Regions from separate parts of the Streptomyces sp. NPDC051214 genome, predicted to be linked through region 1. Evidence: riboswitches for the same ligand, from Rfam matches in the RefSeq annotation. Region 1 holds a riboswitch; each other region holds the start of a gene.
What was found. A riboswitch is a leader RNA that binds a small molecule or an ion and turns the genes downstream of it on or off. The one in region 1 is predicted to bind thiamine pyrophosphate.

Region 1 (2,195 bases):
GTCCGTGTCGGCGAGGGCTGGCCGACTTGGTGCCGGGGATCGCCCTCAGGTCGGGCGGGCGCTGTCCAGCGGCTGGCGGCCAGGCCGACCGCTCACCGCGGAAGCCCGCAACACCCGCAACCTCAACGCAGGTTGAGAGCCTCGGCGAGCTGATCCGGGCTGAGCTCGTACAGCGCGTCGATCAGTGCGACCGCGAACGTGCCGGGTCCCGCCGAGCGGCTGGCGGCGATTTCCCCGGCCACGGTGAGCAGGCCCGTCGCGGCGGTGGCGGCCAGCAGCGCGTCGTCGGTGACGGCTGTGCAGGCGGCCACCAAGGCGCCCAGTGAGCAGCCGGTCCCCGTCACCAGGGGCAGCAGCGGGTCCCCATTGGCCACCCGCACCACGCGCGTCCCGTCGGTGAGGACGTCCTCCGGACCGCTCACGGCGACCGTGCAGCCGTAGCGCCGGGCCAGCGCGCCGGCCGCGGCCAGCGCTGCCACGGGGGCGTCCGTGCTGTCCACGCCGCGCCCGCCCGTGCCGCCGCCGTCCAGTGCCAGGATCTCGGAAGGATTGCCGCGAATCACCGCTGGAGGTGCGCTCTCCAGGAGTTCGTGGGCGAGCTCGGTGCGCCAGGGCAGCGGACCGACTGCCACCGGGTCGAGCACCCACGGGCGCCCGGCCGCGGCCGCTTCCTTGACCGCGACGCGCATGGCCTGCGCCGTCACGGACGTCACCGTCCCCAGGTTGACCAGGACACCCCCGGCCACACGTGCCAGTGCTCCGGCCTCCTCCGCGCTGTGCACCATCGCGGGGGCGGCTCCCGCCGCGAGCAGCACGTTCGCGGTGAACTGCGACACCACGACGTTGGTCAGGCAGTGGACAAGAGGTGCGGAGGCCCGCACGGACGTGATCACGTCCGCCACGGCAGCACGGGAGACGGCAGGGCCGTCTTGGGCAGGTACGGAGGCAGCATCCATCGTCAACACTCTTCCTACGCCGGCATTACCCGGTCCAGGTTCATGCGGTCGGCGGAAAGGGGATCAAGTCCCGTCCGCCCTCTCAGCCCGGCTACTCCCGAGCTCCCGCGGTGGTCACTAGGCAATGTACCTCCCTTGGGAACGTGAGTTCACCCTCGGGACACCTCAGGGCGCGACACAGGTCAGTCAGAGGAATTCAACTGGGGATTTATCTGGCCAATAGGGGCTAGTGCCGATGCAACCGCGCTGACCTGCGTGGTCGGGCCTGCCGGTCCGGTGGTCGGGGTGGTGCCGGGGGGGCGTGGTCGGTGTCTACCACCACCGCGGCCGCCGCCGCGGCCGCCTTCAAAGCGCATCACGTCGCTGCTCATCGGTCGTCGGGCCCAGGGGCGTGGCTGACACTTGCTCATCTTCTGCGCGGTGGCGTGCAGTTCACGGCCATGACCGACCATCGAGAGGTGCCGGATGGATACGGGGTGATTCGCGTCGGGGTGCAGGCTGCGGGCCGGTCGGCCCACACCTCTTGCGAGGTGAATGGCGTTCACCTACATTGGTGAACGCCATTCACCTCCGAGGGGGTCCTGCTGTGCCCGCTGAATCGCATCCGTCGACGGCTCCGGCCGCGGACCGGGCGGTCATGGCCGTGCTGGCGGCCGGTGGCATCGTCACCACGCTGGTGCAGACCGCGGTCGTGCCGCTGCTGCCGCAGCTGCCCCGGCTGACCGGTGCGGCCCCGGTCGATGTCGGGTGGGTGGTCACGATCACGCTGCTGACCGGTGCGGTCGCCACGCCGCTGCTGGGGCGGGCCGGGGACATGTACGGCAAGCGGCGGATGCTGCTGCTCGCACTGGGGGCGCTCGCCGCCGGATCGCTGGTGTGTGCGTTCGCCTCCACGCTTCCGTGGCTGCTGGCGGGGCGGGCGCTGCAGGGTGTGGGTGCGGCGGTGGTGCCGCTGGCGATCAGTTTCCTGCGGGATGTGCTGCCGCCGCAGCGGACGGGTTCGGCGGTGGCGCTGATGAGTTCGACGGTGGGCATCGGTGCGGCGCTCGGGCTGCCGCTGGCCGCGCTGCTGGTGCAGTACGCGGACTGGCATGCGATGTTCTGGGCCGTGACCGTGCTCACGACGGGAGTGCTCGCCCTGGCCTGGCGGCTGCTGCGGGAGGAGCCGGTCCGGTCGCCGGGGCGTTTCGACCTGCCGGGGGCGTTCGGGCTGAGTACGGGTCTTGTGCTCTTGTTGCT
Region 2 (2,195 bases), on a different contig from region 1:
CGAGCACGTCGCCGGTGACGGGCGTCAGGAGGACGCCGTTGCGGTAGTGCCCGGTGGCCAGCTGCAGGCCGGGGAGCGCGGTCGGGCCGAGCAGCGGCGCGTTGTCGGGGGAGCCGGGGCGCAGGCCCGCGCGGGTCTCCGTCAGCGGCAGCTCCGTGATGCCGGGCACGAGCTCGTGGGCGTCCCGAAGCAGCTCGTACACGCCGCCGGCTGTGACCGTCGTGTCCCAGCCGAGCTCCTCGCTGGTCGCGCCGACGACGAGCTCGCCGTTCTCGCGCGGCACCAGGTAGACGTGGCTGCCGCGCACCACGGCGCGCACGGTGCGGCTCAGGAACGGCGCGAGACGCTGCGGCACCGTGAGCCGCAGCACCTGGCCCTTCACGGGGCGCACGGGCGGCAGGACGCCCTCCGGGACCCCGGCGAGGCGCCCGCTGAGGCTGCCCGCGGCGAGCACGGTCTGGCCGGCCTCCAGGGCGGTGCCGTCGGCGAGGACGACTCCGGTGGCCCGGTCACCCGTCACCGAGAGGCGCTCCGCCCACGCGTGGTGGAAGACCACGCCGGCCCGCTCACAGGCCACCAGGAGCGCCGCGGCGAGCCTGCGCGGGTCGACCTGGTGATCGCCGTCGACCCGGAGGCCGCCCCGGACGCCCGGCGCGAGCATCGGTTCGAGGCGGCGGCACTCGCGGCCGCTCAGCCACTCCGAGGCGAGCCCCGACTGCTGCTGCAGGGTGTGCAGCTCCCGCAGGTGGGCCCGGTCGTCGGAGTCAAGGGCGACGGCGAGCGTGCCGCACGCGCGGTAGCCGAGATCACGGCCGCTCGCCTCCGCCAGCTCCGCCGCGAAGTCGGGATAGCGCCGCGCGGAGGCCAGATTCAGGCCGAGCAGCGTCTGCTCCCCGTAGTGCAGCTCGGTGACGGCGGCCAGCATGCCCGCGGCGACCTGCGCCGCGCCGCCGCCGGGCTCGGGGTCCACGACCGCGACGGTCAGGCCGCGCTGCGCCGCCCGCCAAGCCGTGACCAGGCCGATGATGCCGCCCCCGACGACCAGGACGTCGGTCGTGTGCGTCGTACGGGGTGGTGTTCGTGGATGCATGGGTGTCCAGCCCCTCCCTTCGCCGGCATGACCCGGATCAGGTTCGTACGGTCGGAGGCCGTCCAGCCTCCCTCTCAGCCCGGTACGTCCGGGCTCCCGCGAGTGCTCTGCACGGCAACCCTAGCCCTTGGTGCCCCGGGCCAGGTAGGGCAGCTCCGCGGTCACGGGCAGTGACGGTGTGTCAGAGATCTCGCCGTCGCGCCCTGAGGCACGCCTCGTCCGCCGTCCTAGAGTGATCGGGTGAGTGAGCATCGGAGGCAGGAAGAGCGCCGGGTCGTCGTCGTGGGCGCGGGGATGGCCGGGGTGCAGACCGCCGTGGCCCTGCGCGAGCAGGGGTTCGCCGGCGCGGTCACCCTGATCGGCGCGGAGCCCCACCAGCCGTACGACAGACCGCCGTTGTCCAAGGCCGTGCTCCTCGGCAAGGCGGAGGGCTCCGCCTTCGACGTCGACTTCGAGGCGCTCGGCATCGAGCTGAGCCTGGGCCACGAGGTCACGGGGGTCCGCCCGGCCGACCACGAACTGGACACCGCGTCGGGGCCGGTGCCGTATGACGCACTGGTCATCGCCACCGGGGCCGAACCGATCACGCTCCCAGGGGTCTCCGGAGTCCGCGGCGTCCATCTGCTGCGCACGCTCGACGACGCCGAGCGGCTGCGCCCCGTGCTCGCCGAGCAGCACCGCATCGTGGTCGTCGGCGCGGGCTGGATCGGCGCCGAGTTCGCGACCGCGGCACGCGAGGCGGGCTGCCCGGTCACCGTCGTCGAGGCCGCGGAGCGTCCGCTCGCCGGGGCGCTGCCCGCGGAGGTCGCCGCCCCGATGACGGCCTGGTACGCCGACTCCGGAGCCGAACTGCGCACCCACGCGCGCGTGGACCGCGTCGAGCCCGGCAGCGTCCACCTGGCCGACGGCACCCGGCTGCCCGCGGACGCGGTCGTCGTCGGCATCGGCGCACGCCCCGCCACGGGATGGCTCGCGGACTCCGGCATCACCCTGGGCGCCCACCGGGAGATCCTCGCCGACGACCACCTGAGGACGTCGGAACCCGATGTGTACGCGGTCGGCGACTGCTCCTCCTTCCCCTCGGGGCGGTACGGCGAGCGTCTTC
Region 3 (2,195 bases), on a different contig from region 1:
GATCCCGGCGAGCAGCGCCATGGGGAACTTCCGGTTCACGTCGGTGACCGAGTACTGCAACGCCTCGGGGGCCGTGGGCTCGTAGGCGACCACCACCTGCTGGCCCTCGCGCAACTGCCGTGGTGAGTCCGGCTGGACGATCTCGGTGAAGGTGCGGCCCTTGTCCTTGCCGCTGGTCACCTCGATCGTCGCCTTCTTGCAGACGCCCTTCGCGCGGGACTCCGCGGACTGCCCCTCGGCGGTGGAGGTGTCGCCGTTGGGAGGGGTCTGCGAGGCGTTCACGTCCTTGCAGGGCAGCTCCTGCACCTTCGTCACGTCGGCCGACTGCGTCTGCCGGTCGAAGCCGACTCCGGTGCGCTCATGGCCCGGCGCGCCACCGGGCCACAGCACCACGAGGCCCACGAGCACTGCCGTGGCGAAAGGAATCAGCACGGCGGCGATGACCTTGCGCAGATGCTTCGAAACCGGCGCGGCCGGACCATGGCTGTGGGAGTGCCCGTGCGGGTCCGGGGGACGGTTCGGGACGGGCGGCTGGGACGGCGGCTGTGTGGTGGTCACTGCCCGATCATCGCAAGAACGGACGGGGCCCTCTGTTCAGCGCGCCCGACATGACGCTAGCGTGGAGCCACCTTTGCAATCGCGGGAGCTCGGAGCACCGGGCTGAGAGGGCGCTGACCCCCGTACGAATCGGCACAGGAAGTGCACGAAGTACGGGATTCGCTGCGTCGACCGCCGAACCTGTTACCGGGTAATGCCGGCGTAGGGAGTAGGTCTCATGACCACATCGGACGCACGCACGCCTGCCTCGACGCAGAACCAGGGCGACGAGGCCGGGAAGTCCATCGGCTGGCACAAGGCGTATGTCGAGGGCTCGCGCCCCGATCTGCGGGTGCCGGTCCGCCAGGTGCACCTCACCAACGGCAAGGCCGTGACCCTGTACGACACTTCGGGGCCGTACACCGACGAATCCGTCGACACCGACGTCCGCAGGGGCCTCGCGCCCCTCCGGGAGAACTGGATCATCGCCCGCGGCGACACCGAGGAGTACACCGGCCGCCCGCCCCGTCCCGAGGACGACGGCATCAAGCACACCTCGCCCCGCGGCGGCCTGAAGAACCTCGACGCGGTCTTCCCGGGCCGCCCGCGCCAGCCGCGCAGGGGGCGCGCGGGGCAGGCGGTGACGCAGCTCGCGTACGCCCGCCGTGGCGAGATCACGCCCGAGATGGAGTTCATCGGGATCCGCGAGAACCTCGATCCCGAGGTCGTGCGCGCGGAGGTCGCCGCGGGCCGCGCGGTGATCCCCGCCAACGTCAACCACCCGGAGATCGAGCCGATGATCATCGGCAAGAAGTTCCTGGTGAAGGTGAACGCCAACATCGGCAACTCCGCGGTCACCTCCTCCATCGAGGAGGAGGTGGACAAGATGACGTGGGCGACCAAGTGGGGCGCCGACACGGTCATGGACCTTTCCACCGGGCGCAACATCCACACCACCCGCGAATGGGTCCTGCGCAACTCCCCCGTGCCCATCGGCACCGTGCCGCTCTACCAGGCCCTGGAGAAGGTCGACGGCCAGGCCGAGGCGCTGACCTGGGAGATCTACAAGGACACGGTCATCGAGCAGGCCGAGCAGGGCGTGGACTACATGACGGTGCACGCGGGCGTGCGCCTCCCGTACGTCCCGCTGACCGCCAACCGCAAGACCGGCATCGTCTCGCGCGGCGGCTCGATCATGGCGGCCTGGTGCCTCGCGCACCACAAGGAGAGCTTCCTCTACGAGAACTTCGAGGAGCTCTGCGAGATCCTCGCCTCGTACGACGTGACGTACTCCCTCGGCGACGGGCTGCGGCCCGGTTCGATCGCGGACGCCAACGACGAGGCGCAGTTCGCCGAGTTGCGCACCCTCGGGGAACTCAACACGATCGCCAAGCGTCATCACGTACAGACCATGATCGAGGGCCCGGGACACGTCCCGATGCACAAGATCAAGGAGAACATCGACCTTCAGCAGGAGATCTGCGAGGAGGCGCCGTTCTACACGCTCGGCCCGCTGACCACCGACATCGCGCCCGCGTACGACCACATCACCTCCGGCATCGGCGCCGCGATGATCGGCTGGTGGGGCACGGCGATGCTCTGCTACGTCACGCCCAAGGAGCACCTGGGCCTGCCCAACCGGGACGACGTGAAGACCG
Region 4 (2,195 bases), on a different contig from region 1:
TTGCCGCTGTCGGCGAGAAACCGTTTCGCGCCAAGCAGCTCTCGCAGCACTACTTCGCGCGGTACGCGCACGACCCGGAGCAGTGGACCGACATTCCCGCCGGTTCGCGCACGAAGCTCCAAGAGGCGCTGCTTCCCGAGCTGATGTCCGTGGTGCGGCACATCAGCTGCGACGACGACACCACCCGCAAGACGCTGTGGCGGCTGTTCGACGGCACGCTCGTCGAGTCCGTGCTCATGCGCTACCCGGACCGCGTGACGATGTGCATCTCGTCGCAGGCCGGGTGCGGGATGAACTGTCCGTTCTGCGCCACGGGGCAGGCCGGGCTCGACCGGAACCTGTCCACCGCCGAGATCGTGCATCAGATCGTCGACGGGATGCGTGCGCTGCGGGACGGGGAGATCCCGGGTGGGCCCGCGCGGCTCTCCAACATCGTTTTTATGGGCATGGGTGAGCCTCTCGCCAACTACAACCGCGTCACCGGGGCCATTCGCAGGCTCACCGACCCCGAGCCGGACGGCGTCGGCCTTTCGCAGCGTGGCATCACCGTGTCGACCGTGGGGCTCGTGCCCGCCATCCACCGGTTCGCCGACGAGGGCTTCAAGTGCCGGCTCGCCATCTCGCTGCACGCGCCCGACGACGAGCTCCGCGACACCCTCGTACCCGTCAACACGCGGTGGAACGTGCGCGAGGTGCTCGAGGCGGGCTGGGAGTACGCCGCCAAGTCCGGGCGCCGCCTCTCCATCGAGTACGCGCTGATCCGGGACATCAACGACCACGCCTGGCGCGGTGACCGGCTCGGGCGGCTGCTCAAGAACAAGCCCGTCCACGTGAACCTGATCCCGCTGAACCCGACGCCGGGCTCGAAGTGGACGGCATCGCGGCCGGAGGACGAGAAGGCCTTCGTGAACGCCATCGCCGCTCATGGGGTACCTGTCACGGTTCGTGACACCCGTGGCCAGGAGATCGACGGGGCGTGCGGTCAGCTCGCCGCTTCCGAGCGTTAGTCTGGCCGGAACACAACTGAACGCAACTTCATAGCCGGAACACATCTTCATATTCCGACAGGGGAGCGCCACAGCGCTGAGAGTGCGGCAGCCAAGGACAGGTTGGCCGCAGACCCTCTGAACCTTGCCCGGGTCATTCCGGGTAGGAAGTTCGGACACCACTCAAGCTGTTGCGCCCTGCCCGCGGACCCTCCGGTCCGCGGGCAGGGCCGCGTCTCTTCCTGGTCACTCCAGGAGGAATGAACTCAGTGAGCACCACCAAGAAGGTCACGGTCACCGCGGTCGCGGCGGCCATCGGACTTGTCGCGCTCTCCGCGTGCGGCTCGTCCGACAGCGGCGACAAGGCCGCCGACTCCAAGCGCGTCACGCTGGTCAGCCATGACTCCTTCAGTGTCTCCAAGGACGTGCTGAAGGCGTTCGAGAAGAGCTCCGGCTACAAGGTCGACGTCCTCAAGGACGGGGACGCGGGCGCCGCCGTGAACAAGGCGATCCTGACGAAGGACAACCCGCAGGGAGACGTCTTCTTCGGCGTCGACAACACCCTGCTCTCACGCGCGCTCGACAACGGCCTCTTCCAGTCGTACGAGGCCAAGGGCTCGGAGAAGGTCGAGTCGGAGTTCCGGGTCGACGGGGACAAGCACCGGGTCACGCCCGTCGACAGCGGCGACATCTGCGTCAACTACGACAAGAAGTACTTCGCCGACAAGAAGCTGGCGCCGCCGAAGTCCCTCGGGGATCTGACCAAGCCCGCCTACAAGAATCTGCTGGTGACGGAGAACGCCGCCACCTCTTCTCCCGGTCTCGGTTTCCTGCTCGGCTCGGCCGCCGAGTACGGGGACGGGGGCTGGCAGGGCTACTGGAAGAAGCTCAAGGCCAACGGCGTCAAGGTCGTCGACGGCTGGGAGCAGGCCTACGACGAGGAGTTCTCCGGGTCCGCCGGCGGCAAGAAGGCCAAGGGCGACCGGCCGCTCGTCGTCTCGTACGCCTCCTCGCCGCCCGTCGAGGTGCTCTACGCCAAGCCGCAGCCCAAGGAGGCGCCGACCGGCGTCGCGAAGGGCACCTGCTTCCGGCAGGTCGAGTACGCGGGTCTGCTCGCCAACGCCAAGAACGAGAAGGGCGGCAAGGCGCTCCTCGACTTCCTGATCGGCGAGAAGTTCCAGGGCGACATGCCGCTGAACATGTTCGTGA

Region 2: another riboswitch for thiamine pyrophosphate. It lies ahead of thiO (glycine oxidase ThiO); the one in region 1 lies ahead of thiM (hydroxyethylthiazole kinase).
Region 3: another riboswitch for thiamine pyrophosphate. It lies ahead of thiC (phosphomethylpyrimidine synthase ThiC); the one in region 1 lies ahead of thiM (hydroxyethylthiazole kinase).
Region 4: another riboswitch for thiamine pyrophosphate. It lies ahead of AB0M70_RS28585 (thiamine ABC transporter substrate-binding protein); the one in region 1 lies ahead of thiM (hydroxyethylthiazole kinase).

Annotation. Positions count from the first base shown of each region.
Region 1 covers NZ_JBFBAT010000012.1:60,500-62,694, forward strand. Annotated here, with positions in the region: gene thiM (hydroxyethylthiazole kinase) at 123-902, opposite strand; TPP riboswitch at 950-1,075, opposite strand; gene AB0M70_RS29295 (MFS transporter) at 1,594-2,195, shown strand, end outside.
Region 2 covers NZ_JBFBAT010000009.1:209,438-211,632, reverse strand. Annotated here, with positions in the region: gene thiO (glycine oxidase ThiO) at 1-1,090, opposite strand, end outside; TPP riboswitch at 1,088-1,200, opposite strand; gene AB0M70_RS24600 (FAD-dependent oxidoreductase) at 1,385-2,195, shown strand, end outside.
Region 3 covers NZ_JBFBAT010000017.1:85,364-87,558, reverse strand. Annotated here, with positions in the region: gene AB0M70_RS35495 (YibE/F family protein) at 1-558, opposite strand, end outside; TPP riboswitch at 630-783, shown strand; gene thiC (phosphomethylpyrimidine synthase ThiC) at 776-2,195, shown strand, end outside.
Region 4 covers NZ_JBFBAT010000011.1:215,238-217,432, forward strand. Annotated here, with positions in the region: gene rlmN (23S rRNA (adenine(2503)-C(2))-methyltransferase RlmN) at 1-1,007, shown strand, start outside; TPP riboswitch at 1,057-1,174, shown strand; gene AB0M70_RS28585 (thiamine ABC transporter substrate-binding protein) at 1,247-2,195, shown strand, end outside.